2 regions of the Nonomuraea sp. 3-1Str genome follow, and region 2 is predicted to be linked to the other one. Evidence: riboswitches for the same ligand, from Rfam matches in the RefSeq annotation. Region 2 holds a riboswitch; the other holds the start of a gene.

Region 1 (14,743 bases), on a different contig from region 2:
GCCGCCGGGAGCTGGGCGCGAGCGCGCCGACCGTGACCGGGTCGCGCAGGAACTGGCCGAAGAACAGTGCGGTGTCGTTGGACATGCCTCGACCGTAGGGGCGCGGGCGACGCCGCATGATCCGCCGGAAGGACGGGGTTCCGGCCACTTGGAGGAGGCCGCATCCTCCGCGGGGAGGATCGGGAAACGGCGTCGCCCGGATAGTTTGCAGGGCATGCGTTGGCGTGGCGTGGCGCTCGATGTGCTGCTGGCGGTCTCGGGGATCGCGCTGGACCTGCTCCTGTCGGGCAAGGCGGGCGGGTTCGGCGACCTGCCCCCGGCCATGACCGTCCCGATGGCGGTGCTGGCCGGCCTGCCCCTGGGGTTCCTCCGCACCCGGCCGCCGTGGGCGGCGCTCTACCTGGCCGCGTTCCTCGTCTTCGCCGACCACGTGGGCTCCTACAGCTCCAACACCGCGCAGATGCTGATCTGCGTCGCCGTCGGCCGCGTCGCCTACCGGTCCGGGCCGGGAACCGTCGCCGCCTCCGTGGCCGCCGCCGTCCTCGCGACCGGGCTCAACCTGGCCGACGCCGGCGTCCCGGCCGCCGGCAACTGGTGGATGTACACCCTGCTCGTGCCGGGCTTCCCGGCCCTGGTCGGCGGCTACCTGCGCGGCCGCTCCAGCCGGTTCGAGCCGGGCGACATCACGCCCGACGTGCTGCTCGCCGGCGCCGGGGTGGCCGTCGGGGTGCTCAGCACGTGGACGTCGTGGGACCAGGGCTCCCTGCCGGTGTGGGTGGTCGGGCTGCTGGCCGTGTGCGGCGGCCTGTCGCTCGGCGTGGCCCGCCGGCTGCCCGGCATGGTCCTCATCTTCGAGGGCGTCCTGCTCGTCTCCGCCGACCAGTACCTCCACCAGGCCGTCAACTCCTGCCTCATCCTCTCGATGACCGCCCTCGGCGTGTTCGCGCTGCGGGTCGCGTCCTGGTTCTGGACCGCCGTCGCGTACGCCTCCGGCTGCGTGCTCGCCACCGTCGCCGTGGTCGACTCCGAGACCGAGGTCACCCCGTTCCGCGTCCTCGTGCTCATGCTCCTGGTCGTGGCGCCCATCGCGATCGGCCGTTACCTCGGCGTCCGGCAGACCGCGGCCGCCGCCGAGCGGCGGCGCGAGGAGGAGTCGGCGCGGCTGGCCCTCGCCCAGGTCCGCGCCGACCAGCTCGCCGAGCGCGAACGGATCGCCCGCGAGGTGCACGACATCGTCGCCCACCACGTCGGCGCCATGGTGCTGCGGGCCGGCGCCGCCCGCTACGCGGCCCCCGAGGGGCCGGTCGCCGACGCGCTGGCCGACATCCGCGACACCGGACACCAGGTGCTGGAGGACCTGCGCGGCCTGCTGGACGTGCTGCGCGACCCCGACGCCCGGCCCGGCCTGCTGGCCGATCCGGCCGACGTGATGCGCGAGTCCGCCGAGAGGATGGCCGCGGCCGGTCTCGTCGTCGACCTGCGCCTCGACCCGGCCGCCGACCGGGCCCCGCTCGTCGCCCGCGCCTCCGCCGCCCGCATCGTCCAGGAAGGGCTCACCAACGTGCTCAAACACGCCGGACCCGGCACCGAGGTCGTGGTCGCCCTCCCCGCCCGGGGCAAGGGACTGGCCGTCGACATCGTCAACGGCCGCCCGCCGGCGCGGGTGGAGCGCCTGCCCTCCTCGGGACGCGGGCTGGCCGGGATGCGGGAACGGGTCCGCGCCCTGGGCGGCACGCTGGCGGCGGGTCCGGGCGAGAACGGCGGCTGGCGCCTGACCGCCACCCTGCCCGGCACAAGGGACGACCCCGCCGGAACTCCGGCCGGCCGCTTCTGCGCGAAGGAGGACGTCGCGTGATCCGCGCCCAGGCGGTCGTCAGCCGCCCACCGGGGCGGCCCGGCCGGCGCCTCCTTCCGCCCGGTGCGGCCCGTGCGTCATCCCGCGGGCGGACCCCGGAATAATCCGGCAGGCTGACGACCGTCCGCGTCCCCGGCCGCCAGCATGTGGTCCACACTTCTCCAGGAAGGACCACATCATGCAGGAGACCGCGCCCGTGCCCCACGGATCCGCGCCTCAGGTGCCCGGGCCCCGGCGATCCGGACAGGTGTCCGCCGGGCTGCTGTACGGGCTGCGCATCGTCGTCGTCGCCCAGGCGGCGTCCCTGCTCGTCGCCGCCTCCCTGGCCGGCCAGGCGGTCGGGGCGGGCGAGGCGATGCGCGAGTCCCACGTCATGGCCGGGATGGTGGTCCACCTGGTCGCGCTCGTGCAGGTCGTCCTCGCCGTACTCGTCTGGCGGCCGGGACGCGGCGCCGGCTGGCCCGCGCTGGCGAGCGTGGCGCTGCTCGTCGTCGGCATGGCCCAGCACGTCACCTGGCTCTGGCTCGGGGCGCACCTCCCGAACGGGGTCGCCCTGTTCGGGCTGATCGTGGCCATGCTCGTCTGGGTGTGGTCGCCGCGGGCGGGCGTGCGCCGCTAACCTCGACCGTGTGTATGTGAAGATCTGCGGGCTCAGCGAGCCCGGGCACGTGACGGCGGCCGTCGAGGCGGGCGCCGACGCCATCGGGTTCGTGCTGACCCGCAGCCCGCGCCGCGTGACGCCGGAGCGGGCGGCGGAGCTGGCCGCGCTGGTGCCCGGCCACGTGCTCACCGTGGGAGTCTTCCGGGGAGAGGACCCGGCGGAGGTGCGCGCCGCGACCCTCGCCGCCGGGCTGCGGGCCGTGCAGCTGCACGGCCACCACCCCCACGCCGACTTCACCGCGCTGAAGGACCTCGGCCTGACCCTGGTCCGGGCCGTGGACGCCGAGGCGGACCTGCGGTGCGGCGCCTACGACGAGGACCTGCTCATCGTCGACGCGCCCCGGCCCGGCTCCGGCGAGCCGTGGGACTGGGCGGCCGTGCGGGGACGCCCCTCGGGCCGCTGGCTGCTCGCGGGGGGCCTCGACCCGGCCAACGTGGCCACCGCGATCGCCGCGGCCCGGCCGTGGGGGGTGGACGTGTCGAGCGGCGTCGAGGTGGCGCCGGGCGTCAAGGACGCCGGCCTGATCCGGGACTTCCTCGCGGCGGCCCGCGATGCGCGATGACCGCCCGCGAGGCCCGATCGCGCCCGGCCCGACGAGCGACGCCCTTTCCCCCCGCCTCCCCGGCCTGACCGCCGAGCAGGGCCTGACCGCCGAGCAGGGCCCGATCGCGGAGCAGGGCCCGGAGCTGGCGCGGGTGCTGGCCTTCACGCACGCGTTCGCCCGGCGCAAGGCCGGGCGGGTCGTGGAGGTGCCGGGCGGCTTCGCCGTGTTGAACGACCGCTACCCCGGCTCCCACGACGACAACCGCCTCGTCGTCGTGTCCCCCGCCCCGGACGGGCCCGCCCCGGTCCGGGCCGGGGAGGTGCTGCGGGCCGCCGACGAGGTGCTGGCCGGCCGCGGCCACCGCTACGTGTGCGTGGACGACGACGCGCTGGGCGCCGCCCTCGCCCCCGCCTTCACCGCGGCCGGTTACGACCACGAGTCGAACGTGGTCATGGTCTTCCGTGGCGCCCCGCCCGCCGACGTCCCCCCGGCCGAGGAGCTGACGCTGGAGGAGCTGCTGCCCGTCGTGCGCCATGACTGGCGCGAAGCCCTGCCGAGCGTCTCCGACGACGCGGTCGACCAGCTCGCGCGGCGGGTGGCGGAGCGGCTGCGCGGCGCCGACGTGGTCCGCTTCCGCGGCGTGCGCGCCGAGTCCGGCGAGATCGCGGCCCGGGCCGAGCTGTACGTCCAGGACGGGGTGGCCCAGATCGAGAGTGTTCACACGGGCACCCGCCACCGGGGCCGGGGACACGCCCGCGCCCTCATGCGGGCCCTGCTCGCCGAGGCGGCCGGCTGCGAGCCGATCTTCCTGCTCGCCGCCGAGGAGGACTGGCCGAAGGACTTCTACGCCCGCCTGGGCTTCACGGCCGTCGGCCGCACCCATGCCTTCCTGCGCGCCTGAGCGACTTACGCGGTCCGCCGCCCCGGGGAACACCGGCCGGACGGGCCCGCTGCCCGGAGATACGACGCAGTAGGGTCTCCAGCGTGAGCGAAACTTCCGCCGAGGACCGGATCTGGACGGTTCCCAACCTGCTGAGCTTCCTGCGACTCCTCGGCGTGCCCGTCTTCCTCTGGCTGGTTCTCGGGCCCCGGGCGGACGGGTGGGCCATCGGGGTCCTGGCGGTCGCCGGGTTCACCGACTGGCTCGACGGGAAGATCGCTCGCGCCTTCAACCAGACGAGCAAGCTCGGGCGGATCATCGACCCGGCCGCCGACAAGCTGTACGTGTTCGCGACCATCCTGGCGCTGCTGGTGCGGGGCGTCATCCCGTGGTGGCTGGTGGCGCTGATCCTCGCGCGTGAGCTCTTCGTCGCAGGTTTCTTCCCCGTGCTCCGCAGACACGGTTACCGGGCACTTCAGGTGCACTTCCTCGGTAAAGCGGCCATGTTCAATCTCATGTACGCCTTCCCGCTCCTCTTCCTCGCCTCCCACAACGGGTGGTATGCCGAGATGGCCCGCGTCACAGGATGGGCTTTCGCTGTGTGGGGAACAGGTCTGTACTGGTGGGCGGGCGTGTTGTACGCCGTTCAGGTGCGCCGGCTCATAACTGCGACCACAAAGGAGTGATCGGGTGAAGGCGGTCGTCATGGCGGGCGGGGAGGGCACTCGGCTGCGACCGATGACCGCCAACCAGCCCAAGCCACTGCTTCCCGTGGCCAATCGGCCGATCATGGAGCACGTGTTGCGCCTGCTCAAGCGGCACGGGGTGACCGAGACGGTGGTCACGCTCCAGTTCCTCGCCGCGCTCGTGCGCAACTACTTCGGCGACGGCGACGAGCTGGGCATGAGCCTCCAGTACGCCACCGAGGACATCCCGCTGGGCACGGCCGGGAGCGTCAAGAACGCCGCCGACCGGCTGCGGGACGACCGTTTCCTGGTGATCTCCGGCGACGCCCTCACCGACATCGATTTGTCGGATATGGTGCGTTTTCACCGAGAAAATGGAGCACTTATTACCATAGGGCTCAAACGCGTGCCTAATCCGCTGGAGTTCGGGATCGTCATCATCGACGAGGCGGGGCGCGTGCAGCGCTTCCTGGAGAAGCCCACCTGGGGCCAGGTCTTCTCCGACACCGTCAACACCGGCGTCTACGTCATGGAGCCCGAGGTCCTCGACCATGTGGCCGCGGGGGAGCCCGTCGATTGGTCCGCCGACGTCTTCCCCCGCCTGCTGGAGAGCGGCGCCCCCATCTTCGGCTACGTCGCCGACGGCTACTGGGAGGACGTCGGCACCCACGAGAGCTACCTCAAGGCCCAGGCCGACGCCCTGTCCGGCAAGGTCAGGCTGGACGTCGGCGGCTTCGAGCTGTCACCGGGCGTCTGGGTGGCCGAGTCGGCCTCCGTCGACCCCGACGCGGTGCTCAAGGGCCCGCTGCTCATCGGCGACTACGCCAAGATCGAGGCGGGCGCCGAGCTGCGCGAGTACACCGTGCTGGGCAACAACGTGGTCGTGCGCGAAGGCGCCTTCCTGCACCGGGCCGTCGTCCACGACAACGTCTACGTGGGCCCGGGCGCCCACCTGCGCGGCTGCGTCGTCGGCAAGAGCACCGACGTCATGGCCGGCGCCCGCATCGAGGAGGACGCCGTCATCGGCGACGACTGCGTCATCGAGCCCGAGGCGTACATCTCCAGCGGCGTCAAGGTCTACCCGTTCAAGACCATCGAGGCCGGGGCGGTCGTCAACACCAGCGTCATCTGGGAGTCGCGCGGACAGCGCAGCCTGTTCGGGCCGCGCGGCGTCAGCGGGCTGGTCAACGTCGAGATCACCCCCGAGCTGTGCGTACGGCTGGCCAGCGCCTACGCCACCACCCTGAAGAAGGGCGCGTACGTCGTCACCTCACGCGACTCCTCGCTCGCGGCCAGGGCGCTCAAGCGGGCCGTGATCAGCGCGCTCACCGCCAGCGCCATCAACGTGCTCGACCTGGAGGCCGCCCCGCTGCCCGTGGCGCGCTTCCACACCGCCCGCGACGCGGCGGCCGGCGGCATCGCCCTGCGCACCACCGCCGGTGACCCGCAGAGCGTGGACATCGTCATCATGGACGACCGGGGCGCCGACCTGTCGGCCGCCGCCCAGCGCAAGCTGGAGCGGGTCTTCTCCCGCCAGGAGTTCCGGCGGGCCTTCCCCGGCGAGATCGCCGAGCTGACCTACCCGGCGCGCGTCGTCGAGGACTACACCCACGAGCTGATGCGCCGGATCGACATGAGCGGCATCGCCGGCATGAAGGTGGTCGTGGACTGCGCCGGCGGGACCTCCTCCTTGGTCCTGCCGACCCTGCTCGGCCGCGTCGGCGTCGAGGTGCTCACGGTCAACGCCCGGCTCGACGACGCCTCGCCGACCGAGACGCTGGCCGAGCGCCGCCGAGACCTGCAACGCCTGTCGGAGCTCGTCAGCTCGTCCCGCGCCGCGTTCGGCGTCCGCTTCGACCCGGTCGGCGAGCGGATCGCACTGGTGGACGAGATGGGGCAGCTCATCGGTGAGGAACGGGCCCTGCTCGTGGTGCTCGACCTCGTGGCCGCCGAGCGCCGGGGCGGGCAGGTGGCGCTGCCGGTCACCACCACCCGGGTGGCCGAGCAGGTGTGCCGCTTCCACGGCGTGCAGGCGCAGTGGACCTCCACCGCTCTGGACGCCCTCACCTCGGCCGCCGCCGGCGAGGACATGATCTTCGCGGCGGACGGGCGGGGCGGCTTCGTCGTGCCCGAGTTCAGCCCGGCCATCGACGGGCTGGCCGCGTTCATGCGGCTGCTCGGCCTGGTGGCCCGCACCCGGCTGTCGCTCAGCCAGATCGACGCCCGCATCCCCGAGGCGAGGCTGCTCAAGCGCAGCGTGCCGACGCGCTGGGCGGCCAAGGGGGCGGTCATGCGCTCCGTCATCGAGGCGGTGGAGGCCTCCGCCGAGGGACAGCGCATCGACACGACCGACGGGGTGCGCGTCGTCGGCGAGGACGGGACCTGGGTGCTGATCCTGCCCGCCGCCACCGAGCCGGTCACCGACCTGTGGGCCGAGGCCCACGACATGGACACGGCCCAGGCCCTCATCGAGCGCTGGGCCCGCATCGTCGAGGCCGCCGCCTCGTGAGCGTCCCCTGTGCGTCTTCTGTGCGTCTCCGGGGCGTTTTCCGCGCGTCTCCCGGGACCTTTACGCCCGGAGACCGGGGAAGGGGCGCCTTTGGCCGGTTCTTGAGAGGAATGTCACTGCGCGTAACGGCCCCAAGGGTTCGCGCGGCGCCCGACAAGATCGTATTGTGTAAAGGCGCGGCGGCATGGACCATCAGGCGCGGACGGCGGTAACTTTGTCACCGTCCGAACCTGTCGTCCAGCGCCCCGCCTTGACCTTTGCCGTTCAGCAGCGTAAGTTGCGGCATTCGCAAACTTGAAGAGCGAAGCGAGGCGCGCCGAGCACCGTCGCCGCGTCTTCGCGGTAGGAGGCCGAGCCGATCGATGCCGAGCGTCTACTGCACGCAGTGCGGGCACGCCAACCCCGAGGATGCCCGTTTCTGTTCCCGCTGTGGGTCACCGCTGGCCAGAGCCGAGGCCGCCGGGGACACCACCTCGACGATCTCCGTAGCGGGAATCGAGGCGTACGAGGCTGAGACAGGCGACATGCTCCTCGCCGAGCGGGCGCTGGTGGAGCAGTTGCCGCCCGGCACGGCGTTGCTCACCGTGACCAGGGGTCCCAACCAGGGGAGCCGGTTCCGGCTCGACAAGGACCTCACCACCACCGGCCGCCACCCGGAGAGCGACATCTTCCTCGACGACATCACGGTCTCCCGCCGTCATGTCGAGTTCTACCGCCACCGGGGCGGCCAGTTCTCGGTGCGCGACGTGGGCAGCCTCAACGGCACGTACGTCAACAGGGAACGCATCGAGGAGGTGCCGCTGCACTCGGGCGACGAGGTGCAGATCGGCAAGTTCCGTCTGCTGTTCCTGATGCGGACCGCCGCCACAGCATGAGGGAGCGTAGCGAGCGATCCATGGACACGGCTTCGCGCGGACGCATGCGGTCGGCGAAGGAGACCGCATGAGTTCGCAGGCTGCGCGCTCGCACATGAGCATCGGGGAGGTGCTCGCCCTCCTGCGGGGCGAGTTCCCCGACGTCACGATCTCCAAGATCCGGTTCCTGGAGGGCGAGGGGCTCATCGAGCCCGAGCGGAGCCCCTCGGGCTTCCGCAAGTTCACCCACCTGCACGTGGAGCAGCTGCGCTACATCCTCACCGAGCAGCGCGACCACTACCTGCCGCTGCGGGTGATCAAGGACAAGATGGCCGAGGACTTCGGCCGCCCGCGCGCCGTTCCCGACGCCGAGCCGGAGATCCGGCTCAGCCGCGCCGAGCTGCTGGAGACGGCCGGGATCGACGACGAGACGCTCACCGAGCTGGAGGACTACGGGCTGCTCGCGGCCCGCGCCCGGCGCTACGACGAGGACGCGCTGACCGTGGCGCGCACCGTCGGGGCGCTGGCCCGCTTCGGCCTGCACGCCCGCCACCTGCGGGCCGTCAAGGCGGCGGCCGAGCGGGAGTGCGGCCTGATCGAGCAGGCGGTCGCGCCGGTGCTCAAGCGGCGCGGCCCGGGCGCCATCGGCGAGGCCGACGAGGCGGCCAGGGAGCTGTCGGCGCTCCTGCTGGACCTGCACGCCGCGTTGGTCCGCGAGGGCGTGCGCTCCGTCCTGGGACGCTGACTCCAGCGCGCCCTCCCCATCGGCCCTCCCCGGCGGGCCTGACGGCCGGGCCCATCGCTGAGATTCGGGACCGCACCGGCGGGACATACGGCACCCGCCGGGTGTTACGTTGAAATGCATAAGCGAACCAGCAATGAGCTGTGCCGGGTCGCCGGCCAGTCGAATACGGAGCAGCCCGTGTTGCAGATGGAGGTCGTGGGCGTTCGGGTAGAAATGCCCACCAATCAGCCGATCGTCCTGCTCAAGGAGGCACACGGGGAGCGGTTCCTGCCCATCTGGATCGGCATGACCGAAGCCACGGCCATCGCGCTGGCCCAGGCGGAGGAGCCCCCGCCCAGGCCCCTGACGCACGACCTGTTCAGAGACGTGCTGAGCGCGCTGGGCGTCGGCCTGCGCGCCGTCAACATCGTCGCCCTGCGCGACGGAATCTTCTTCGCCGACCTGGTGTTCTCCAACGGCGTCGAGGTCAGCGCCCGGCCGTCCGACTCGATCGCCCTGGCCCTGCGCACCGGAGCGCGCATCTTCGCCAGCGAGGAGGTCGTCCAGGAGGCCGGTGTGATCATCCCCGACGACCAGGAGGACGAGGTGGAGAAGTTCAGGGAGTTCCTTGACACGATCACCCCCGAGGACTTCGGCAGGGCGGGGTAGGTATTTCAGTGCATTTACGCTTCACGACGCGCCGAGCCGGATCGTTGACTGAGCATGGTCACGGTCCTACGGTGCAAGTGAAACCCGTGGCCGCCTTTTTACGAACCCCCAGATCAGGTCACGGGATGAGAGAAAGCCGGAGGTCCGCGTGGCGGTCAGCAGCGGCGAGGGAAAGACGGCCGGCCAGGAAGACTCGGTACGGCGCGAGAGCGCGCGGCAGCGTGCCGGGGAGCAGGGACTGCTCTTCGACGAGCGACCGGCGTCGCTGCCGGGTGACATCGGATACCGTGGCCCGACGGCCTGCGCGGCGGCCGGCATCACCTACCGGCAGCTGGACTACTGGGCACGCACCGGACTGGTCGAGCCCACGATAAGAGCGGCGCACGGCTCCGGCTCCCAGCGGCTCTACAGCTTCCGCGACATCCTGGTGCTCAAGGTCGTCAAGCGGCTTCTCGACACCGGGGTCTCCCTCCAGCAGATCCGTACGGCCGTGCAGCACCTGCGTGAGCGCGGGGTGGCCGACCTCGCCCAGATCACGCTCATGAGCGACGGTGTCAGCGTCTACGAGTGCACCTCGGCCGACGAGGTGATCGACCTGCTCCAGGGCGGTCAGGGCGTCTTCGGCATCGCCCTCGGCCGGGTCTGGCGCGAGGTCGAGGGCTCCCTCGCGGAGCTGCCGGGGGAACGAGCGGCGGTCGCGGACACCGTCCCGGCCGACCACCCCGCTGACGAGCTGGCCCAGCGGCGGCGTGCGCGCCGCACAGGGTAAAGTGAGAGCGCAAGGCTGACGACCCCGTGCGGGAGAGTCCCCGGGCTTCGTCCCTGGGGCGCCGAAGGAGCAACCCTCCCCGGAATCTCTCAGGCACCTGTACCGCTCGGGTGAGGCGTCTCTGGAAAGCAGGCGCGCCCGCCAGGCGCGTCTCACCGACGGTGCAAGCCCTCCGGGGTGAAGCTCTCAGGTCCGCATGACAGAGGGGGAGACCCGGCATACGCCCGCGCCCTGGCGCCGGTCTCCACAGCCTCGGGAGGCACCTCCATGACCGACCTGTCAGCTCCGCCGTTCTCGGCCCGGCACATCGGCCCCTCCGCCCCGGAGCAGCAGCGCATGCTCGAGGCCGTCGGCTTCGAGTCCGTGGCCGACCTCGTGGCGGTGGCCGTGCCCGAGGCCATCAGGGCCAAGGACCGGCTGAGGCTGCCCGCCGCGGTCGGCGAGACCGGCGCGATCGCCGAGCTGCGCGCGCTGGCCGGCCGCAACCAGGTTCTCACCTCCATGATCGGCCTCGGCTACCACGAGACGGTCACGCCCGCGGTCATCCGCCGCAACCTCCTGGAGAACCCCGGCTGGTACACCGCCTACACCCCGTACCAGCCCGAGATCTCCCAGGGCCGGCTGGAGGCGCTGCTCAACTTCCAGACCGTGGTCTCCGACCTGACCGGCCTGCCCGTCGCGGGCGCCTCCCTGCTCGACGAGGCCACGGCCGCCGCCGAGGCGATGACCCTGGCCCGGCGGGCCGGCAAGGTCAAGAGCCCCGTGTTCGTCGTGGACGCCGACACGCTGCCGCAGACCAAGGCGGTGCTCGCCACCCGCGCCGAGCCGCTCGGCATCGAGCTCGTCGAGCACACCCTGGAGGGCGAGCTGCCCGAGTGCTTCGGCGTGCTCGTCCAGTACCCCGGTGCCTCCGGCCGCCTGCGTGACTTCCGCGCGGTCGCCGAGGCCGCCCACGCCTCCGGCGCCCTCGTCGTGGCCGCGGCCGACCTGCTGGCGCTCACGCTCGTCGCCGCGCCCGGTGAGCTGGGCGCCGACATCGCCGTGGGCTCCTCCCAGCGCTTCGGCGTCCCGCTCGGCTTCGGCGGGCCGCACGCCGCGTACATGTCGGTGCGCGAGGGCTTGCAGCGGCAGATGCCCGGCCGCCTGGTCGGCGTCTCCGTCGACGCCGACGGCGACCCCGCCTACCGGCTGGCGCTGCAGACCCGCGAGCAGCACATCCGCCGTGAGAAGGCCACCAGCAACATCTGCACCGCCCAGGTGCTGCTCGCCGTCATCGCCGGCATGTACGCCGTCTACCACGGGCCCGAGGGGCTGCGCCGCATCGCCGCCCGGACCCACCGGCACGCCGCCGCCCTCGCCGAGGCGCTGCGCCGCGGCGGCGTCGAGGTCGTCCACGGCGAGTTCTTCGACACCGTGCTGGCCCGCGTCCCCGGCAAGGCCGCCGACGTCGTACGGCTGGCGGCCGAGCGTGGCGTCAACGTGTGGCCCGCCGACGCCGACCACGTCGCCGTCGCCTGCTCCGAGACCACCACCGCCGACCACCTGGAGCGGGTCGCGTCGGCCTTCGGCGAGACGCTCGGCCACGAGTCCGCCTCCCGCGCCGACCTGGACGCCCTGGTCGCCGACGAGGGCCTCGACCGGCTGCCCGCCGGGCTGGCCCGCGAGTCCGGCTACCTCACCCACCCCGTCTTCCACAGCCACCACTCCGAGACCGCGATGCTGCGCTACCTGCGCAGGCTCCAGGACAAGGACATCGCGCTCGACCGGTCCATGATCCCGCTCGGCTCCTGCACGATGAAGCTCAACGCGAGCACCGAGATGGAGCCGATCACCTGGCCCGAGTTCGCCGCGATCCACCCCTACGCGCCGATCGAGCAGGCCGCCGGCTACGTCGAGCTGGTCGAGACGCTGGAGCGCTGGCTGGCCGAGATCACCGGCTACGACGCGGTCTCCATCCAGCCCAACGCCGGGTCCCAGGGCGAGCTGGCCGGGCTGCTGGCCATCCGCGCCTACCACCAGGCCAACGGCGACACCGGCCGCGACGTGTGCCTCATCCCGTCCTCCGCCCACGGCACCAACGCCGCCAGCGCCGTCATGGCCGGCATGCGCGTCGTCGTCGTGGCCTGCGACTCCGAGGGCAACGTCGACCTGGACGACCTCGACGCCAAGATCGACAAGCACCGCGGGACGCTCGCCGCCATCATGGTGACCTACCCGTCCACGCACGGCGTGTACGAGGAGGCCATCACCGAGATCTGCGCCAAGGTCCACGACGCCGGCGGCCAGGTCTACGTCGACGGGGCCAACCTCAACGCGCTGGTCGGCCTGGCCAAGCCCGGCGAGTTCGGCGCCGACGTGTCCCACCTCAACCTGCACAAGACGTTCTGCATCCCGCACGGCGGCGGCGGGCCCGGCGTCGGCCCCGTGGCCGTCCGCGAGCACCTCGCCGGCTACCTGCCCGGCCACCCGCTGCACGACGGCTCGCCGGTCGGCCCGGTCTCGGCCGCCCCGTACGGCTCGGCCGGCATCCTGCCGATCTCCTGGGCGTACATCCGCATGATGGGCTCCGACGGGCTCACCGCGGCCACCGAGCAGGCCATCCTGTCGGCCAACTACCTCGCGCGGCGCCTGGCCCCCCACTTCCCGGTCCTCTACACCGGGCGCGGCGGGCTGGTGGCGCACGAGTGCATCATCGACCTGCGCCAGATCACCAAGGAGACCGGCGTCACCGTCGACGACGTCGCCAAGCGGCTCATCGACTACGGCTTCCACGCGCCGACCATGTCGTTCCCCGTCGCGGGCACGCTCATGATCGAGCCGACCGAGAGCGAGGACGTCGCCGAGCTCGACCGGTTCGCCGACGCCATGATCGCCATCCGTGCCGAGATCGCCAAGGTGGCCTCCGGCGAGTACGACCAGACCGACAACCCGCTGCGCAACGCCCCGCACACCGCCGAGGCCGTCACCGCCGACGAGTGGACCCACCCCTACACCCGCACCGAGGCCGCCTACCCGGTGTCCTCGCTGCGCGACGGCAAGTACTGGGTGCCGGTACGCCGCATCGACCAGGCCTACGGCGACCGCAACCTGGTCTGCTCCTGCCCGCCCCTGGAGGCGTACGAGGACTGACGTCCCCTCCGAGCGGCCCCTTCCCGCTCCGGCGGGCAGGGGCCGCTACGGCAACCCCGTCCGGGTGGTTCACGGATGCTCGGGAGCACGAGCAGGCCGCGGTTGTATGCCTCCGCGACCGCGGCGGCACGGTCGTTGACGTCGAGCTTCGCATAGACGTTGAGCAGGTGCGTCTTGACCGTGGCCTCGGTGATGAACAGCCGGGCGGCCGCCTCCCGGTTGGTGTGGCCGGCCGCGACCAGGCGCAGCACCTCCAGCTCGCGCCGGCTCAACGGCCCGGTCGACGGCGCCGGGGCGCGCAGCCGGCTCATCAGGCGGGCAGCCACCGAGGGCGAGAGCGCGGCCTCGCCGCGGGCGGCCGAGCGCACGGCGCGCAGCAGCTCGTCCCGCGGTGCGTCCTTGAGCAGGTAGCCGGTGGCGCCGGCCTCGATCGCGGGGAGCACGTGGCTGTCCGTGTCGTAGGTGGTCAGCACCAGCACCCGGGCCGGTACGCCGCGCCGGGTCAGCTCGCCGATCGCGGTGACGCCGTCCATGCCGGCCATCCGCAGGTCCATCAGGATCACGTCCGGCCCGAGCGCCTCGGCCAGCCGGACCGCCTCGGCTCCGTCCGCCGCCTCGCCGACCACGGTGACCTCGGGGTCGTGGGCGAACATGCTGCTCAGCCCGTCCCGTACCACCGGGTGGTCGTCGGCGATGAGCAGCTTGATCGGGTCACTCACGAACGCACCTCCGGCGCCTCGGTGGGCAGGCAGGCCGAGATCCCGGTGCCACCCCCCACCTCCGATTCGATCTGCAACGTGCCCGACAACGCCTCGATCCGCTGCCGCATCGCCACCAGCCCGAAGCCCCCGTCCCGCTCGACCCGGGCGGCCGGGTCGAAGCCGCGGCCGTCATCGCGGACGTCGAGGGCCACCTGGTGGTCCATGTAGGAAAGGGTGAGACCGACGCGGGTGGCGGTGCCGGCATGCCGGGCGACGCGGTGGAACGACTCCACCGATCGGTGGATGGAGAGGCATGGAAGCAGGCCACGAACCGCGTCGGCGAGCTGCCGCGACAGGCCGTGGGCGTCGGGGCGCTCCGGGGGATCCCCGGGGAATGCGGGGTGTCGCGGGGGTGCGGTTCCCGTGGCCGCCAGGCCAACCGGGACAAGTCGGCAGACATGATCGCCGGAAGTCGTTAGGCTCGGTCCGATCGTCGCCGAAGGAGCCATCTTTGACGTCCTCAGAGCTGCGGAACCCGCCTCTCGACACCGCCCGCCGCCTGGCCGAGGACGGCGACCTCGACGGCGCCGCCGCCATCCTGTCCGAGCTGGCGGCCGACCCCGACGGGCCCGACCGGGCGCAGGCCGCCGTGGGCCTGGCCGTGGTGCTGGAGGAGCGCGGCGACCTCGACGGCGCCCGCGCCGCGGCCCGGGCCGCGCTCGCCACCGGCCACCCCGAGTACGCGGCGCAGGCGGCCTGCCA
Region 2 (14,743 bases):
TGACGCGGATCGCGCGGGCCATCGCGGGATTGCCGGGCGGGTCGTCGCCCACCCCGGCGATCTGCGCCTCGTACGCCATGAGGCCGGACAGCCGGAACCCGGGCCGTTTGGCGATCTCGGCGGCCAGGTCGGCGGCCTCCTCGGGCTCGCGGATCGAGGAGCGCAGCGCTCCCGCCCGAAATTTCCCACCGAGGGCGACATATCCAGCGTCGATGTCGAGACATATCCGGATCTCGGGGCGGGGGTGGATGGCCGCCACCGCGTCGTCCACGTAGTCCAGGTGCTCGGCCGAGTCCACGGTCACCGTGATCTCCCGCGCCAGGCGCGGATCACCGGCCAGGGTCGCCAGCGCCGCCCGGTCCGCCGTAGGGTAGGCCACCAGGATGTCGGCGAACCCGCAGCGCGCCAGCCACAGCGCCTCCGGCAGCGTGAAGGCCATCAGCCCGCGGAAGCCGTCCATGGCCATGATGCGTTCGAGCACGGGACGGCAGCGGATCGACTTGGTCGCGACGCGGATCGGCTTGCCGCCCGCGCGCCGTACGAGGTCGGCGGCGTTGGCCCGCAGGGCGTCGAGGTCGAGGACGGCGAACGGCGGGTCCAGCGTCGCGGTGGCGCGGTCGTAACGCGGGCGGGCGTCCATACCAGCAGCGTAACCGCATATCGGGCAATTGAACATGAGTGAAGTTCATGTTGCCCGGACACCCTTGTAATGATCGGGCAAACCGGCGGCGAGGGCATGATCCATCCGATGCCCGGCCCGTGTACCTGTGGTCGGTGTGATGAGCACGCTCCAGCAGCTTCTGCCCGGAGCCCTCCTGCCGGCGCAGGAGAGCCCCCTCCTCCGCTCCACCCGTGCGCTGAAACCGGCGCGCACCCCCGCCGGGGCGGTGGTCGCGCTGGCGCTCACCGTCTGCCTCGGCCTGTCGGCCGCCGAGATCGTGACGGCGCTGGTGGGCAAGCCACTCGGCCTGCTGCCGCTGGAGCGCCTGATCGACCTGGCGGGCCGGCACGCCTGGGCCGAGTTGCGCACGGGCGCGCTCTGGATCGCCGGCGCGGGCGCCGCCCTGCTGCTGCTCGCCGTCGTCCCGGGCCGCTGCCACCTGGTGCCGGTCGAGACGTCCGACCCGAACATCGTCATCGGCATCACGCGCGTCGGTCTGCGCCGCACGCTGCGCGCCGTGGCGCAGGAGGTCGAGGGCGTGTCACGGGCACGTGTACGGCTGCGCCGGCGCACCATCGAGGTCACAGTGACGACCGGCGCGGAGAGCACGGGCGCCATGCTCCGCCAGGTGGGCGCGGCCGTGGGCGACCGGCTGGCGGGCGTCGGCACGCTCGGCACGGGAGAGGTCGTGGTCCGGCTGCGCAGAAGGAGGCGCTGGTGAATCACAAGGGGCGATGGCGAGCGAAGTGATGAGCCGAGGAAGACGCTGGTGAGCCGAGAGGGGCAAGGGTGAGACAGTACGCCGGCAACCGGGTCGGGCTGGCCGTCGTGGGCGCGGTGCTGGTGCTCCTGGGCGTGTACGCGTGGCTGCGCGCCGATGACAGGCTCAGTGGCCTGTCGCCGCGGGCCAAGGTGCTGCCCGAGCAGACGGCGCAGATCGTCGCCGCCCAGTCGTGGACGCTGTGGGCCGCGGCCCTCGGGCTGATGCTGCTCGGCCTGGTCTCACTCCGGTGGCTGCTGCTCTGCCTGGGATGGGGCCGCCGCGGGGTGCGCTCCGGCACGGGCACGGCCATGCTGTGCGTGGGGCTCAAGGACGTGGACGGGCTGAGCCGTACGGGGGTGCGCGTCGTGGGTGACGGCGACCACCTGCGCATCGCCGTCACCTGCGCACCGTCGGCGGACGTGGGCGCGATGGTCGGCAAGCTGGACAAGGAGATCGTGGGCCGCATCCGCCGCGAGGTCCGCGACGACGACACCGGCACGGTCGTCCGCCTCCACGTCCGCCGCTGAGCCCGCCGGCGGCCTCAGCACTCGATGACGTTGACGGCCAGGCCGCCGCGCGAGGTCTCCTTGTACTTGTCCAGCATGTCGGCCCCGGTCTGCCGCATCGTCTTGATCGCCTTGTCCAGCGCGACGAAGTGGCGGCCGTCGCCGCGCAGCGCGATGCGGGCCGCGGCGATCGCCTTGATGGAGGCGACCGCGTTGCGCTCGATGCACGGGATCTGCACCAGTCCGCCGATCGGGTCGCAGGTCAGCCCGAGATTGTGCTCGATGCCGATCTCGGCCGCGTTCTCGACCTGCTCGGGGGTGCCGCCGAGCACCTCGGTCAGCCCGGCCGCGGCCATGGAGCAGGCCGAGCCGACCTCGCCCTGGCAGCCGACCTCGGCCCCCGAGATGGAGGCGTTCTCCTTGAACAGCACGCCGATCGCCGCGGCCGTGAGCAAGAAGCGGATCACGCCCTCGTCGTCGGCGCTCGGGACGAACTTGGAGTAGTAGGTCAGCACGGCCGGGATGATGCCGGCGGCGCCGTTGGTGGGAGCGGTGACGACGCGGCCGCCCGCGGCGTTCTCCTCGTTGACGGCCAGGGCGAACAGCGACACCCAGTCCATCGCCCGCAGCGGGTCGTCGCCGGACGCCTCCGCCTGGAGGCGGCGGTGGAGCTGGTTGGCCCGGCGCTTGACCTTCAGGCCGCCGGGCAGGACGCCCTCCTTGGCGATGCCCCGCCGCACGCACTCGGCCATGACGCGCCACAGGTTCAGGATGGCGGAGCGGATCTCCTCCTCGGAGCGGCCGAACGCCTTCTCGTTCTCCAGCATCAGCGCCGAGATCGACAGGCCCGAGGCCGAGCAGTGCTTGAGCAGCTCCTCGCCGGTGGTGAACGGGTACGGCAGGATGGTGTCGTCGGGCTTGATCCGGTCGGCTCCCGTCGCGGTCTCGTCCACCACGAAGCCGCCGCCGACGGAGTAGTAGACCTTCTCGCGCAGCACCGAGCCGTCATCGGCGCGGGCGGTGAAGCGCATGCCGTTGGGGTGGCCCGGCAGCGAGATCTTCCGCTCGAAGACGAGGTCCTCGCCCACGACGAACGGGATCTCGCGCGTGCCGTAGAGCTTGACCGTGCCGGAGGCGCGCATCGCGGCCAGGCGCTCGTCGACCGTGTCCACGTCGACCAGCTCCGGCTTCTCGCCCGACAGGCCGAGCAGGACCGCCTTGTCGCTGCCGTGGCCCTTGCCGGTCAGGCCGAGCGAGCCGTACAAGATGGCCTCGACGCGGTCCACCTGGTCGAGCAGGCCGTCCTCGTCCAGGCCGCGCGCGAACTTGTGCGCAGCGGCCATCGGGCCGCCGGTGTGGGAGCTCGACGGGCCGATGCCGATCTTGAAGAGGTCGAAGACGCTGATCGCCATTGATGTGCGCCCTTCAGCAGGGCCGGGGCCCGGTGGGCCCCGGCGGATGGGTCAGGACTCGCCCGAGGTGAGGGCCGTGTACTCCTCGGCCGAGAGCAGGTCCTCGGGGTCGCCCTCGACGCGCACGCGGAACATCCAGCCCTCGCCGTACGGGTCGCTGTTGACCAGCGAGGGGTCGTCCACCACGGTCTGGTTGACCTCGACGACCTCGCCGCCGACGGGGGCGTAGATCTCGCTCACCGACTTGGTCGACTCCACCTCGCCGACGGAGTCACCGGGCGCGACCGTCGCGCCCACGTCGGGGAGCTGGACGTACACCACGTCGCCAAGGGCCTCGGCGGCGTACGCCGTGACGCCGACGGTCACCGTGATGGCCTCGTCAAGGCCGGCCACCCACTCGTGCTCCTTGGTGTAGCTCAGCTCGTCAGGGATGTTGCTCACTTGTTCCTCCTGTAGAAGGGCAGCTCCACGAGGTCCATGGCCTCATGGCTGCCCCGGATGTCCACGGCCAGACCTTCGTCCGCCCCGGTGTCGACGTAGGCCATCGCGATGGGCCTGCCCAGGGTCTGGGAGGGGGCACCGCTGGTGACCTCGCCGACGACGGCACCGTCCTTGGTGACCGGGAACCCGTGGCGGGGCACCCGGCGGCCCCGGGCGACGAGACCGACGAGCCGGCGCCGCGGCGGCGTGTCCTTGACCGCCTCCAGCGCCGACCTGCCGACGAAGTCGCCCGGCTTGTCGAATTTCACCACTCTGCCCAGCCCCGCGTCGAACGGGGTCAGCTCGGCGTTCAGCTCGTTGCCGTACAGCGGCATGCCGGCCTCCAGGCGCAGCGTGTCGCGGCTGGACAGGCCCGCGGGGCGCAGCCCGTACGGCTCGCCGGCCCGCGTGAGGGCGTGCCAGAGCGGCACGGCGTCCTCGTTGGCCACGAACAGCTCGAACCCGTCCTCGCCGGTGTAGCCGGTGCGCGCGATCAGCGCCTGCCGCCCGTCGACCACGCCGGGCAGCCCCGCGTAGTACTTGAGGCCGGGCAGGTCGGCGTCGGTGAGGGTGGCGAGGATCTCCTGGGCGTGCGGCCCCTGCACGGCGATCAGCGCGTACTGCTCGGAGCGGTCCTCGACCACCGCGTCGTACGACTTGGCGCGCCCGCCCAGCTCGGCGGCGACCTTCTCGTAGTTGGAGGCGTTGGCCACGACCATGAACTCCTCGTCGCCCAGCCGGTAGACGATGAGGTCGTCGAGCACCCCGCCCCGCTCATTGACGATCATGGTGTAGCGGGCGCGGCCGGGCACGAGGGCCGACAGGTGGCCGACCAGGGCGTAGTCGAGCGCCTCGCCCGCCTGCGGCCCGGTGACGAAGATCTCGCCCATGTGCGAGAGGTCGAACAGCCCGGCCGCGCCGCGGACGGCGTTGTGCTCGGCGGACTCGCTGCCGTAGCGCAGCGGCATCAGCCAGCCGGCGAAGTCGGTGAGCGTGGCGCCGAGACTCTCGTGAACGTCTCGCAACGGTGTGGGTCGGGACATTTCGCACCTCAGGGCAGGGTCGGATGCCAGGATCCTCCCCCTCTGTCATGGTTGCCTGAGAGCTTCGCCCGGGCTTTGCCGGACTTTCACCTTCGGCGAGGCCCGGGGGCCTGCTTTCCAGAGGTCACCTCGTCCGTGCGGTCCTTTGCCTTGAGAGGTTCGCGGGGAGGGCTTGCTCCTTCAGGGACCCTGGATGGCTGTCAGGGCGCTCTCCCGCACGGGTTCGCCGGTGATGCCCGCAAGCCTAGTGCCGTGACGGGGCTGTTGTCGCGTGTGCCCCCTCGGGATCGCCGGGTCCGTCTCAGCAGGCGGCCACCAGGGCCTCGAACAGCGCGCAGTCGGCCGCCGCCTCCGGATGCCACTGGACGGCCAGGGCGAACGGGTGCCCGTCCAGCTCCACCGCCTCCACCGTGCCGTCGCCGGCCGTGGCCGTCACGGTCAGCCCCCGCCCGAGACGGTTCACGGCCTGGTGGTGGTAGTGCGGCACCTCCACCGGCTCGGCGCCGAGCGCCTTGGCCAGCCGCGAGCCCGGCGCCGGCCGTACCGGCAGGTGGCCGAACACGCCCGGCCCGGGGGAGTGCCCGGCGTGGCCGACCACGTCCGGCAGGTGCTGGTGGAGGCTGCCGCCGAGCGCCACGTTCAGCACCTGCAGGCCGCGGCAGACGCCCAGGTAGGGCAGCCCCCGCTCCAGCGCCGCCGTCAGCACCGCGAACTCCGCGTCGTCGCGGAAATTGCGCACGTAGCCGGTGCGCTCGTGCGGCTCCTCGCCGTAGCGGGCGGGGTCGATGTCGCCCCCGCCGGCCAGGACGAGCCCGTCCAGCCGCGCCGCCACCGGGCCGGGCTCGCCGGCCGGCGGCAGCAGCACGGGCTGCCCGCCGGCCCGCACCACCTGCTCCACGTACATGAACGGCAGGAGCGCGGTGTCCAGCTCCCAGACGGTGTAGCGCGCGGGCTCCACGTACGTCGTGATGCCGATGACCGGACGGGACACGATCAGCCCCCCTACAGCGGCGTCACGTACGCGCCGGAGATGCCCCCGTCGACGAGGAACTCCGACGCCGTGACGAACGACGCGTCGTCGCTGGCCAGGAACGCCACCGCGGCGGCGATCTCCGACGCCTCGGCGAACCGGCCCACCGGCACGTGCACGAGCCTGCGCTGCGCCCGCTCCGGGTCCTTGGCGAACAGCTCCTGGAGCAGCGGCGTGTTGACCGGCCCGGGGCACAGGGCGTTGACCCGGATGCCCTCGCGGGCGAACTGCACGCCGAGCTCCCGCGACATGGCCAGCACGCCGCCCTTGGAGGCCGTGTAGGAGATCTGCGAGGTGGCCGACCCCATGACCGCCACGAACGACGCCGTGTTGATGATCGAGCCCTTGCCCTGCCGCCGCATGTACGGGATGACGTGCTTGCAGCACAGGTACACGCTCGTCAGGTTCACCTCCTGCACACGCCGCCAGGCGTCGAGCCCGGTCTCCAGGATCGAGTCGTCGTCGGGCGGCGAGATGCCGGCGTTGTTGAACGCCACGTCCACGCTGCCGTACGTCTCGAACGCCGTCCGGTACATCCGCGCGACGTCGTCCTCGCTCGTCACGTCCGCCCGCACGAACAACCCGCCGACCTCGGCCGCGGCCTTGGTGCCCGCCTCCTCGTCGACGTCCACGCACACGACCCGCGCGCCCTCCTGGGCGAACCGGCGCGCCGTGGCCAGTCCGATGCCGCTGCCCGCGCCGGTGACGACGGCGACCCGGTCCTGCAAACGCTGCATAGATGTCACTCCCTGCTTGATTGGTCGCTCACCGCTCCTCATTCGCTTCGCGGAGTCCCTCCTTCGTCGGGCCTCCACTCCGCTCACTGCGTCGGGTTCACTCCGATGAAATGAAGACGTTCTTGGTCTCGGTGAACGCGGACAGGGCGTCGGGGCCGAGTTCGCGGCCGAGGCCGGACTGCTTGAAGCCGCCGAACGGCGTCCAGTAGCGCACCGACGAGTTGGAGTTGACCGACAGGGCGCCGGCCTCGACCGCGCGGGCCACGCGCAGCGCCCGGCCGACGTCGCGGGTCCAGATGGACCCGCTCAGGCCGTAGCGGGTGTCGTTGGCGATCCGGACGGCCTCCGCCTCGTCGGCGAACGGGACGACCGACACGACCGGGCCGAAGATCTCCTCGGTGAAGGCGCGGTCGGTGACCTTCGAGGTCAGCACCGTCGCCGGGAACCAGTAGCCCTTGCCCTGCGGGCACGTGCCCCGCAGGTGCGGCTCGCCGTCCACGAAGCCGCGCACGCGTTCGAGGTGCTCGGCGCTGACCAGCGGCCCCATCTCGGTGCTCTCGTCGAGCGGGTCGCCCACCTTGACGCCGAGCACGGCCGGCGCGAGGCGTTCGAGGAACTCGTCGTAGACCTCGGCCTGGACGAGCAGCCGGGAACGGGCGCAGCAGTCCTGGCCGGAGTTGTCGAAGACCGCGTAGGGGGCGGCCCGGGCGGCCTTGTCGAGGTCGGCGTCGGCGAAGACGATGTTGGCCGACTTGCCGCCGAGCTCCAGGGTGATGCGCTTCACGTGGGCCGCGGCCTTGGCGGCGATCTCCTTGCCCACCTCGGTCGAGCCGGTGAACACGATCTTGGCCACGTCCGGGTGCTCGACCAGCCGGGCTCCCGCGACCTCCCCTGCCCCGGGCAGGACCTGGAGCACCCCCTCGGGGAGGCCCGCCGTCAGGGCCAGCTCGGCCAGCCGCAGCGCGGTCAGCGGGGTCCACTCGGCGGGCTTGACGATCACCGTGTTGCCCGCCGCGAGCGCCGGGGCGACGCCCCAGCTCGTGATCAGCATCGGGAAGTTCCAGGGCACGATGACGCCCACGACGCCCAGCGGCTCCTGGAACGTGACGTCCACGCCCCCGGGCACCGGGATCTGCTTGCCGTGGTTGCGTTCGGGCGCGCCCGCGTAGAAGTGGAGGACGTCGCGGACCGCGCCCGCCTCCCAGCGGGAGTTGCCGATGGGGTGGCCGGCGTTGGCCGTCTCCAGCCGGGCCAGCTCCTCGCCGTGCCGGTCCACCAGGTCGGCGAAGCGGCGCAGCAGCCGCGCCCGGTCACCGGGCGCCACCTCCCGCCAGGACGCGTAGGCGCGCCTGGCACGCTCCACAGCCCGGTCCACCTCGGCCGCGTCGGCCAGTTCGACCTCGGCGACGACGTCCTCGGTCGCCGGATTGATGATCTTCATATCGTGTCCGTCACAGTCCGTCACATCCGTTCGAAGCCGCGGAACAGCTCCCAGTCCGTCACCGCCGCGTCGAAGGCGGCCAGCTCCACTCTGGCGCCGTTCGCGTAGTGCGCCACCACGTCCTCGCCGAACGCCTCGCGGGCCGGCTTCGAGCGCTCGAACAGCGCCAGCGCGTCGCGCAGCGTGTGGGGCACGGTCTCGGCGTCCGAGGCGTAGGCGTTGCCCTCGAACGGCTCCTCCAGCGGCAGCTCGTTCTCGATGCCGTACAGCCCGGCGGCGACCAGCGCCGACACGGCGAGGTACGGGTTCACGTCGCCGCCGGGAACCCGGTTCTCCACGCGCAGCGACTCCCCGTGGCCCACCAGGCGCAGGGCGCAGGTGCGGTTGTCCAGGCCCCACTTGACCGCGGTCGGCGCGAAGCTGCCCGGCACGTACCTCTTGTACGAGTTGATGTTGGGCGCGAACAGCAGCGTGAGCTCCCGCAGGCAGGCGAGCTGCCCGGCGACGAAGCGGGCGCCGAGCTGCGACATCCCGTACGGCCCGTCGCCCGCCATGACCGGCTCCCCGTCGAGGCTTCGCACGGAGATGTGGACGTGGCAGGAGTTGCCCTCCCGCTGGTTGGGCTTGGCCATGAAGGTGATCGAGCGGCCCTCCTGGGCGGCGATCTCCTTGGCGCCGTTCTTGTAGATCGCGTGGTTGTCGCAGGTGCGCAGCGCCTCGGCGTAGCGGAAGGCGATCTCGTGCTGGCCCAGGTTGCACTCGCCCTTGGCCGACTCGACGTACAGGCCGGCGCCCTCCATCTCGCGCCGGATCCGGCGCAGCAGGGGCTCCACGCGGGCGGTGCCGAGCAGGGAGTAGTCGACGTTGTAGAGGTTCGCGGGCGTCAGGTCGCGGTAGCCGCGCCTCCAGGCGTCCTCGTAGGTGTCGTCGTAGACGACGAACTCCAGCTCGGTGCCGACGTAGGCGGCCAGGCCGCGCTCGGCCAGGCGGGCGAGCTGGCGGCGCAGGATCTGCCGGGGCGAGGCGGTCACGTCCGCGCCGTCCTCCCACACCAGGTCGGCCATGAGCATGGCCGTGCCCTCCTGCCACGGGACGCGGCGCAGCGTGGACAGGTCGGGCCGCATGACGAAGTCGCCGTAGCCGCGCTCCCAGGACGACATGGCGTACCCGGAGACCGTGTTCATGTCGACGTCCACGGCCAGCAGGTAGTTGCAGCCCTCGGAGCCGTGGTTCAGGACCTCTTCCAGGAAGAAGCGCGCGGACAGCCGCTTGCCCTGCAGGCGGCCCTGCATGTCGGCGATCGCCAGCAGCACGGTGTCGATCCGCCCGGCCGCCACCTCCTCGCGCAGCTCCCGCACTCCGAGGAGGCCCGGCGTGTAACCGGGTCTGCCACTGGGCCTGCCGGGCGTGTTCGGCTCGCTCACGTGCTCACTCCCGTCCGGCCGCCGCGCATTCCCGTTGATTGGGCTAGTGTCAGACCATTGATGTGCATGATGCGATGAATTGTCAAGACCCGAGGACACGTTGGACGAGTCTGCGCGTTTGATGACGGTGCTCCGCCCGGTACGGGCGGGCAACGCCTTCGAGGAGACCGTGGAACGGCTGCTCCAGGCGATCAAGCTCGGCGTGGTCCCGCCGGGCGCCAAGCTTCCGCCCGAGCGGGAGCTGGCCGTCCGGCTCGGCATCAGCAGGGTGACGCTGCGCGAGGCCATCCGCGCGCTCCAGGAAGCCGGCTATCTCGACGTACGGCGGGGCCGCTACGGCGGCGCGTTCGTCACCTACGTCCCGCCCGAGCCCGGCACGGGCGACCTGCGCCGCGTCGTGGCCGACATGGGCACCGCCGACCTGACCGACGCGCTGACGTTCCGGATGGCGGTGGAGTGCGGCGCCGCGGCCGTGCTCGCCGCGAGCGAGCTCACCGACGAGCGGCGGGCGGTGCTGCGCCGCCGGCTGGCCGACCTCGACGAGGCCCGCGCCGAGGACTACCGCCGCCTCGACACCGCCTTCCACCTGTCCATCGCCGAGCTCACCGGCTCGGCGCTGCTCGCCGCCACCTGCGCGGACGCCCGCCTGCGGGTCGGCGACCTGCTCAACGCCATCCCGATGCTCCAGGTCAACCTGCAGCACTCCGCGAGCCAGCACCAGGCGATCGTCGCCGCCATCCTCGCGGGCGATCCCGAGGCGGCCCGCCGAGCCGTCGCCGAGCACCTGGAGGGCACCGCCGCGCTATTGCGCGCGTTCCTCTCCTGACGCCGGTGCCCGATGCCCTTCCGGGGTGCCCGATGGGGTACAAGCCCGCCCAAGGCGGCAGACCCGTAGCATCGAGGACGAAGGTCATGGGGAACTGGTTCCAGCAGAGCATCATCGCGACGGGACGGCTGCCGCTGTTCTGTTACTTCGTCGCGCTCATCGTCTCGTTCATCGCCACCCGCATCAACGTGCGCCTGATCAGGGCGAAGGTCGGCTGGTTCCGCGACGTCAACGTCGGGGAGATGCACATCCACCACGTGGTCTTCGGCGTGGTGCTGATGCTCGTGGGCGGGGTCAGCGGGCTGATCGTCTCCTCGGCGTCGCAGGTCGGCTACGCCGCCGCGGCGTCGATCTTCGGGATCGGCTCGGCGCTCGTGCTCGACGAGTTCGCGCTCATCCTCCATCTGCACGACGTGTACTGGGAGGAGGAGGGCCGCACGTCGGTGGACGCGGTGTTCGTCGCGGTCGCGGTCGCGGGGCTGCTGCTCACCGGGCTCCGGCCGCTGACCTGGGACTACGGTACGCCGGTCAACCCGGCGCTGCTCATCGTGGCCAATCTGGCGCTGGCCGTCGTCACGCTGCTCAAGGGCAAGATCTGGACCGGGCTCGTGGGGCTGTTCGTCCCGGTGCTGCTGGTGGTCGGAGCCGTGCGGCTGGCGCGACCGGGGTCGCCGTGGGCGCACTGGTTCTTCGCGGGGCGCTCGCCGCGCAAGATGGCCAAGGCGGTCCACCGGGAGGAGCGGTGGCGGCGCCCGGCGATCACCGCCAAGATCGCCTTCCAGGAGTTTTTGTCGGGCCGTCACGACCTGCCGTCCACCCGGCGCGGGCGGCGGCTGCCCTGACCTCGGACCTCCTCCCCCGATCCCGGGGGAGGAGGTCCCGCACCGACCGAGCGGGTACGCCCGCCGCTGCCCGGGTCACGGGAGGATCACCCGGTCTCCGGCTGATGCGCCGGAGGCCGGGTGTGCGGCTGTTCGGTGTGGATGACCGGCAGGAGCGCGGGGCGCTTGGCCGTGCGGCCGTCGCCGGAGGAGCGGCCGCGCAGGCGCCGGTGGATCCAGGGCGCCGCGAACCCCGTCACCCAGCGCAGCTCGGCGCCCGCCGCCCGCCACGGCGCGGGCCGCGGGAGCGCGGGCAGAGGAACCGTCCACGAGTCGTCGCTGCCGGGCAGCCCCAGCGCGTGCGCCATCGCGGCGGCGATGCGCGCGTGGCCGAGCGGATTGGCGTGCAGCCGGTCGCTGCCCCACAGCCGCGCGTCGGTGATCGCCGTGTGCGCGAACGAGTCCACCACCAGGACGCCGTGGCGCGCGGCGGCGGCCACGATCCGGGCGTTCAGGTCGACCACCCGGGGCAGCAGCGGGCGGGCCAGCGGCACGAGCCTGCCGAAGTCCGGGAAGGTGACGGTGACGACGGTCGCGCCCGCGCCGGTGAGCGCGGCGAACATGTCCTCCAGCGCGCCCGCCACGGCGGTGGCGTCGAACCGGGGCCGGATCAGGTCGTTCATGCCCGCCATGACGGTCGCCAGGTCGGGCCGGAGCGCCAGGGCGGGGGCGAGCTGCTCGTCACGGATCTGGGCGGCCAACCGGCCGCGCACGGCCAGGTTCGCGTACAGCAGGCCGGGCTCCTCGCGGGCGAGGTCCTCGGCTAGCCGGTCGGCCCAGCCGCGCAGGCCGCCGGCGTCGTCGCCGTCGCCCAGGCCCTCGGTCTGGCTGTCGCCCAGGGCGACGTAACGCGCATAACTCATCGGGGTTTCCTGTCGGTGCTCATCGCGGAGTCCTCTCGGCTCATGGCCCTGCGGGGGGTCGCCGGCGGGGGCGCGGGGGTGGGATGGCGGCCTGGACGGTGGTCGGTGGGGTGGCGGCCTGGATGGTGGCGGGGGTGGCCGTCCGGGGGTGTTCGTCCGGGGGTGCTCTCAGTGGGCGGTGGAGGCGTGCTCGGTGGTGGAGGCGCGCTCGGTGAGGACGCGGGCGGCGGACACGCACCAGTCGCGCACCTCACGCTCCAGCCGGCAGCCCGCCAGGCACGAAAGGTACGGGCCGACGCGGTCGCCGTGGCGCAGGAACTCCTCCTCGGCCGTGTCGCCCCGCAGATGGCGCAGCGTCTGCTCGAACAGCTCCAGCTTGGCCGCGGCCTCCTCCGCCCGCTCGCGGAGCTGGGCGATCACGGGGGCCGCGTCGAGCCGGTCCACGGCGTGGACCTTGACGGTCAGGTCGTAGCGGATCAGCAGCGGCTTGCCGGGCGCGGCGGCGAAGGCGGCCAGCTCGCCGATCCCGGCCTCGGTGACCGTGAAGACCCTCTTGTTCGGGCGGCCCCGCTGCACGACCTCGCGCCCGCTGACCAGGCCGTCGGCCTCCAGCCTGGTCAGCTCGCCGTAGAGCTGCTGGGGGGCGGCGTACCAGAAGTTGGCGACGCCCACGTCGAAGATCTTGGCGAGCTGGTAGCCGCTGTACTCCCCGTCGAGCAGCGCCGCCAGGACGGCGTGTCGCAATGCCATCGGCTATCTCAGATGGTCATGTCGATGACTAGTCACGGACATGACTATAGGGAAGGCGCCGCCGGCACGCCAGGTCCTTGGCGCGTTCGGAGTCCGGCGACGGTCTCCTCCTCAGGAAGGAGGCGTCAATCAAAGTTGACATACTTTGGTCGTCAATTTAGGTTGACGGGTGCGGAACGCCCGCGGCTGTTCGTTGGGCGCTTCAGGATGAATCGAGATGTGTCGTGAAAGGAGGCGTAGTGATCAAGGACCTGCTCGCCTACGTGCGCCCGCACCGGAAGATCCTTGTCATCGGCGCGTTAGTCGGCCTGGTCGGCTCGGTGGCGGGACTGGCCATGCCGTTGCTGGCCAAGTACGTGGTGGACGCCTTCGGGAGTGGCGGGTCGATCGCCGGCCCGCTCATCGGGCTGACCGTGGCCGTCGTGGTTGGCGCCGTGGTGTCGGCCGGGGGCAACTACCTCATGGAGCGCACCGGCGAGGGCATCGTGCTCGACGCCCGGCGCGGGCTCGTCGACCGGATGCTCCGCCTCCGGGTGGCCGACGTGGACCGGCTCAAGCCCGGCGACCTGCTGTCGCGGGTGACCGGCGACACGACGCTCCTGCGCTCCGTCCTGACCAACGGCATCGTGAACTCCATCGGCTCGGTCTTCATGCTCGTCGGAGCCGTGATCATGATGGCCGCCATGGACGGGGTGCTGCTGCTCGTCACGTTGCTCGTCATCGTCGTGGTCGGCGGCATGACGGGCCTGATCATGCCGAAGATCCGGCGGGCCCAGCAGGAGGCGCAGGCCGCCGTGGGCGACATGGGCGCCGTGCTCGACCGGGCGCTCCAGGCGTACCGGACGGTCAAGGCGAGCGGGGCGGAGGAGCGCGAGATCGCGGTCGTCGGTGACGCCGCCGAGCGCGCTCGCGACCGAGGGCTTCAGGTGGCCGGGTGGACCTCGCTGGCCGGGGTGGCCACGTGGATGGCCGTGCAACTCGCGTTCCTCAGCGTGCTCGCGGTGGGCGGCGCCCGGGTCGCGTCCGGGACGCTGGAGATCTCCTCGCTGATCGCGTTCCTGCTGTACCTGTTCTACCTGGTGGCGCCCATCGGGCAGCTCGTCGAGGGGGCCGTCCAGCTCCAGCAGGGCCTGGCCGCGATGAAGCGCATCAAGGAGATCGAGAACCTGCCCGCCGAGCCGGTCGCCGTGCCGGCTCCCCCCGCGGCCACCGCGGCGGCGGCGGAGCCTGTCGGGGTGCGGTTCGAGGACGTGGCGTTCCGGTACGGCGAGGACCGGCCGGCCGTCCACGACGGCGTGACCTTCGAGGTACCGGCCGGCGGCCTGACCGCGCTCGTCGGGCCATCGGGGGCCGGCAAGTCCACGGTGTTTGCCCTGCTCGAACGCTTCTACGACCATCAGGCCGGGACCATCCTCGTCGGCGGGCGGGACATCCGCGACTGGCCGCTCGGCGAGCTGCGCGCCGCGTTCGGCTATGTCGAGCAGGACGCGCCCGTGCTCGCCGGCACCCTGCGGGAGAACCTGCTGTTCGCCGCCCCCGGCGCCGCCGAGGACGAGCTGTGGAGCGCGATCGCCCGCACCCGCCTCGACGACCTCGTGGCCCGGCTGCCCGAGGGGCTGGAGACGCCCGTCGGCCACCGCGGAGTGCTGCTGTCCGGCGGCGAGCGCCAGCGGGTCGCGATCGCGCGGGCGCTGCTGCGCAGGCCGCGACTGCTCCTGCTGGACGAGGCCACCTCGCAGCTCGACGCGGTCAACGAGCTGCGGCTGCGCGAGGTCATCGCCGAGGTCGCCACCGAGACGACCGTGCTCGTCATCGCGCACCGGCTCTCGACCGTGACCAACGCGGGCCGCATCATCGTCATGGAGGGCGGCGGCGTACGGGCGTCCGGCACCCACGAGGAGCTGGTCGGCCACGACGACCTCTACC

The links. Region 2 has a riboswitch for glycine ahead of gcvT (glycine cleavage system aminomethyltransferase GcvT). Riboswitches for the same ligand answer to the same signal wherever they lie in the genome.
Region 1: it holds a riboswitch for glycine, as region 2 does, so the genes downstream of both, gcvP (aminomethyl-transferring glycine dehydrogenase) here and gcvT (glycine cleavage system aminomethyltransferase GcvT) in region 2, are expected to answer to the same signal.

Annotation. Positions count from the first base shown of each region.
Region 1 covers NZ_JALHBK010000008.1:87,958-102,700, reverse strand. The annotation lists gene MTP10_RS15485 (methyltransferase domain-containing protein) at 1-85, opposite strand, end outside; gene MTP10_RS15480 (histidine kinase) at 215-1,855, shown strand; gene MTP10_RS15475 (hypothetical protein) at 2,034-2,474, shown strand; gene MTP10_RS15470 (phosphoribosylanthranilate isomerase) at 2,485-3,078, shown strand; gene MTP10_RS15465 (GNAT family N-acetyltransferase) at 3,068-3,961, shown strand; gene MTP10_RS15460 (CDP-alcohol phosphatidyltransferase family protein) at 4,045-4,626, shown strand; gene MTP10_RS15455 (mannose-1-phosphate guanyltransferase) at 4,631-7,135, shown strand; gene MTP10_RS15450 (FHA domain-containing protein) at 7,498-8,010, shown strand; gene MTP10_RS15445 (MerR family transcriptional regulator) at 8,078-8,734, shown strand; gene MTP10_RS15440 (bifunctional nuclease family protein) at 8,912-9,382, shown strand; gene MTP10_RS15435 (MerR family transcriptional regulator) at 9,531-10,151, shown strand; glycine riboswitch at 10,171-10,266, shown strand; gene gcvP (aminomethyl-transferring glycine dehydrogenase) at 10,419-13,280, shown strand; partial or broken gene MTP10_RS15425 (response regulator) at 13,367-13,987, opposite strand; gene MTP10_RS15420 (ATP-binding protein) at 13,996-14,274, opposite strand; gene MTP10_RS15415 (hypothetical protein) at 14,493-14,743, shown strand, end outside.
Region 2 covers NZ_JALHBK010000010.1:121,215-135,957, forward strand. The annotation lists gene MTP10_RS18160 (amino acid deaminase/aldolase) at 1-640, opposite strand, end outside; gene MTP10_RS18165 (DUF6286 domain-containing protein) at 780-1,382, shown strand; gene MTP10_RS18170 (hypothetical protein) at 1,451-1,951, shown strand; gene MTP10_RS18175 (L-serine ammonia-lyase) at 1,966-3,342, opposite strand; gene gcvH (glycine cleavage system protein GcvH) at 3,394-3,783, opposite strand; gene gcvT (glycine cleavage system aminomethyltransferase GcvT) at 3,780-4,865, opposite strand; glycine riboswitch at 4,994-5,091, opposite strand; gene MTP10_RS18190 (gamma-glutamyl-gamma-aminobutyrate hydrolase family protein) at 5,167-5,856, opposite strand; gene MTP10_RS18195 (3-oxoacyl-ACP reductase) at 5,868-6,632, opposite strand; gene MTP10_RS18200 (aldehyde dehydrogenase family protein) at 6,730-8,073, opposite strand; gene MTP10_RS18205 (glutamine synthetase family protein) at 8,094-9,497, opposite strand; gene MTP10_RS18210 (FCD domain-containing protein) at 9,619-10,323, shown strand; gene MTP10_RS18215 (hypothetical protein) at 10,410-11,165, shown strand; gene MTP10_RS18220 (SGNH/GDSL hydrolase family protein) at 11,252-12,067, opposite strand; gene MTP10_RS18225 (PadR family transcriptional regulator) at 12,236-12,817, opposite strand; gene MTP10_RS18230 (ABC transporter ATP-binding protein) at 13,057-14,743, shown strand, end outside.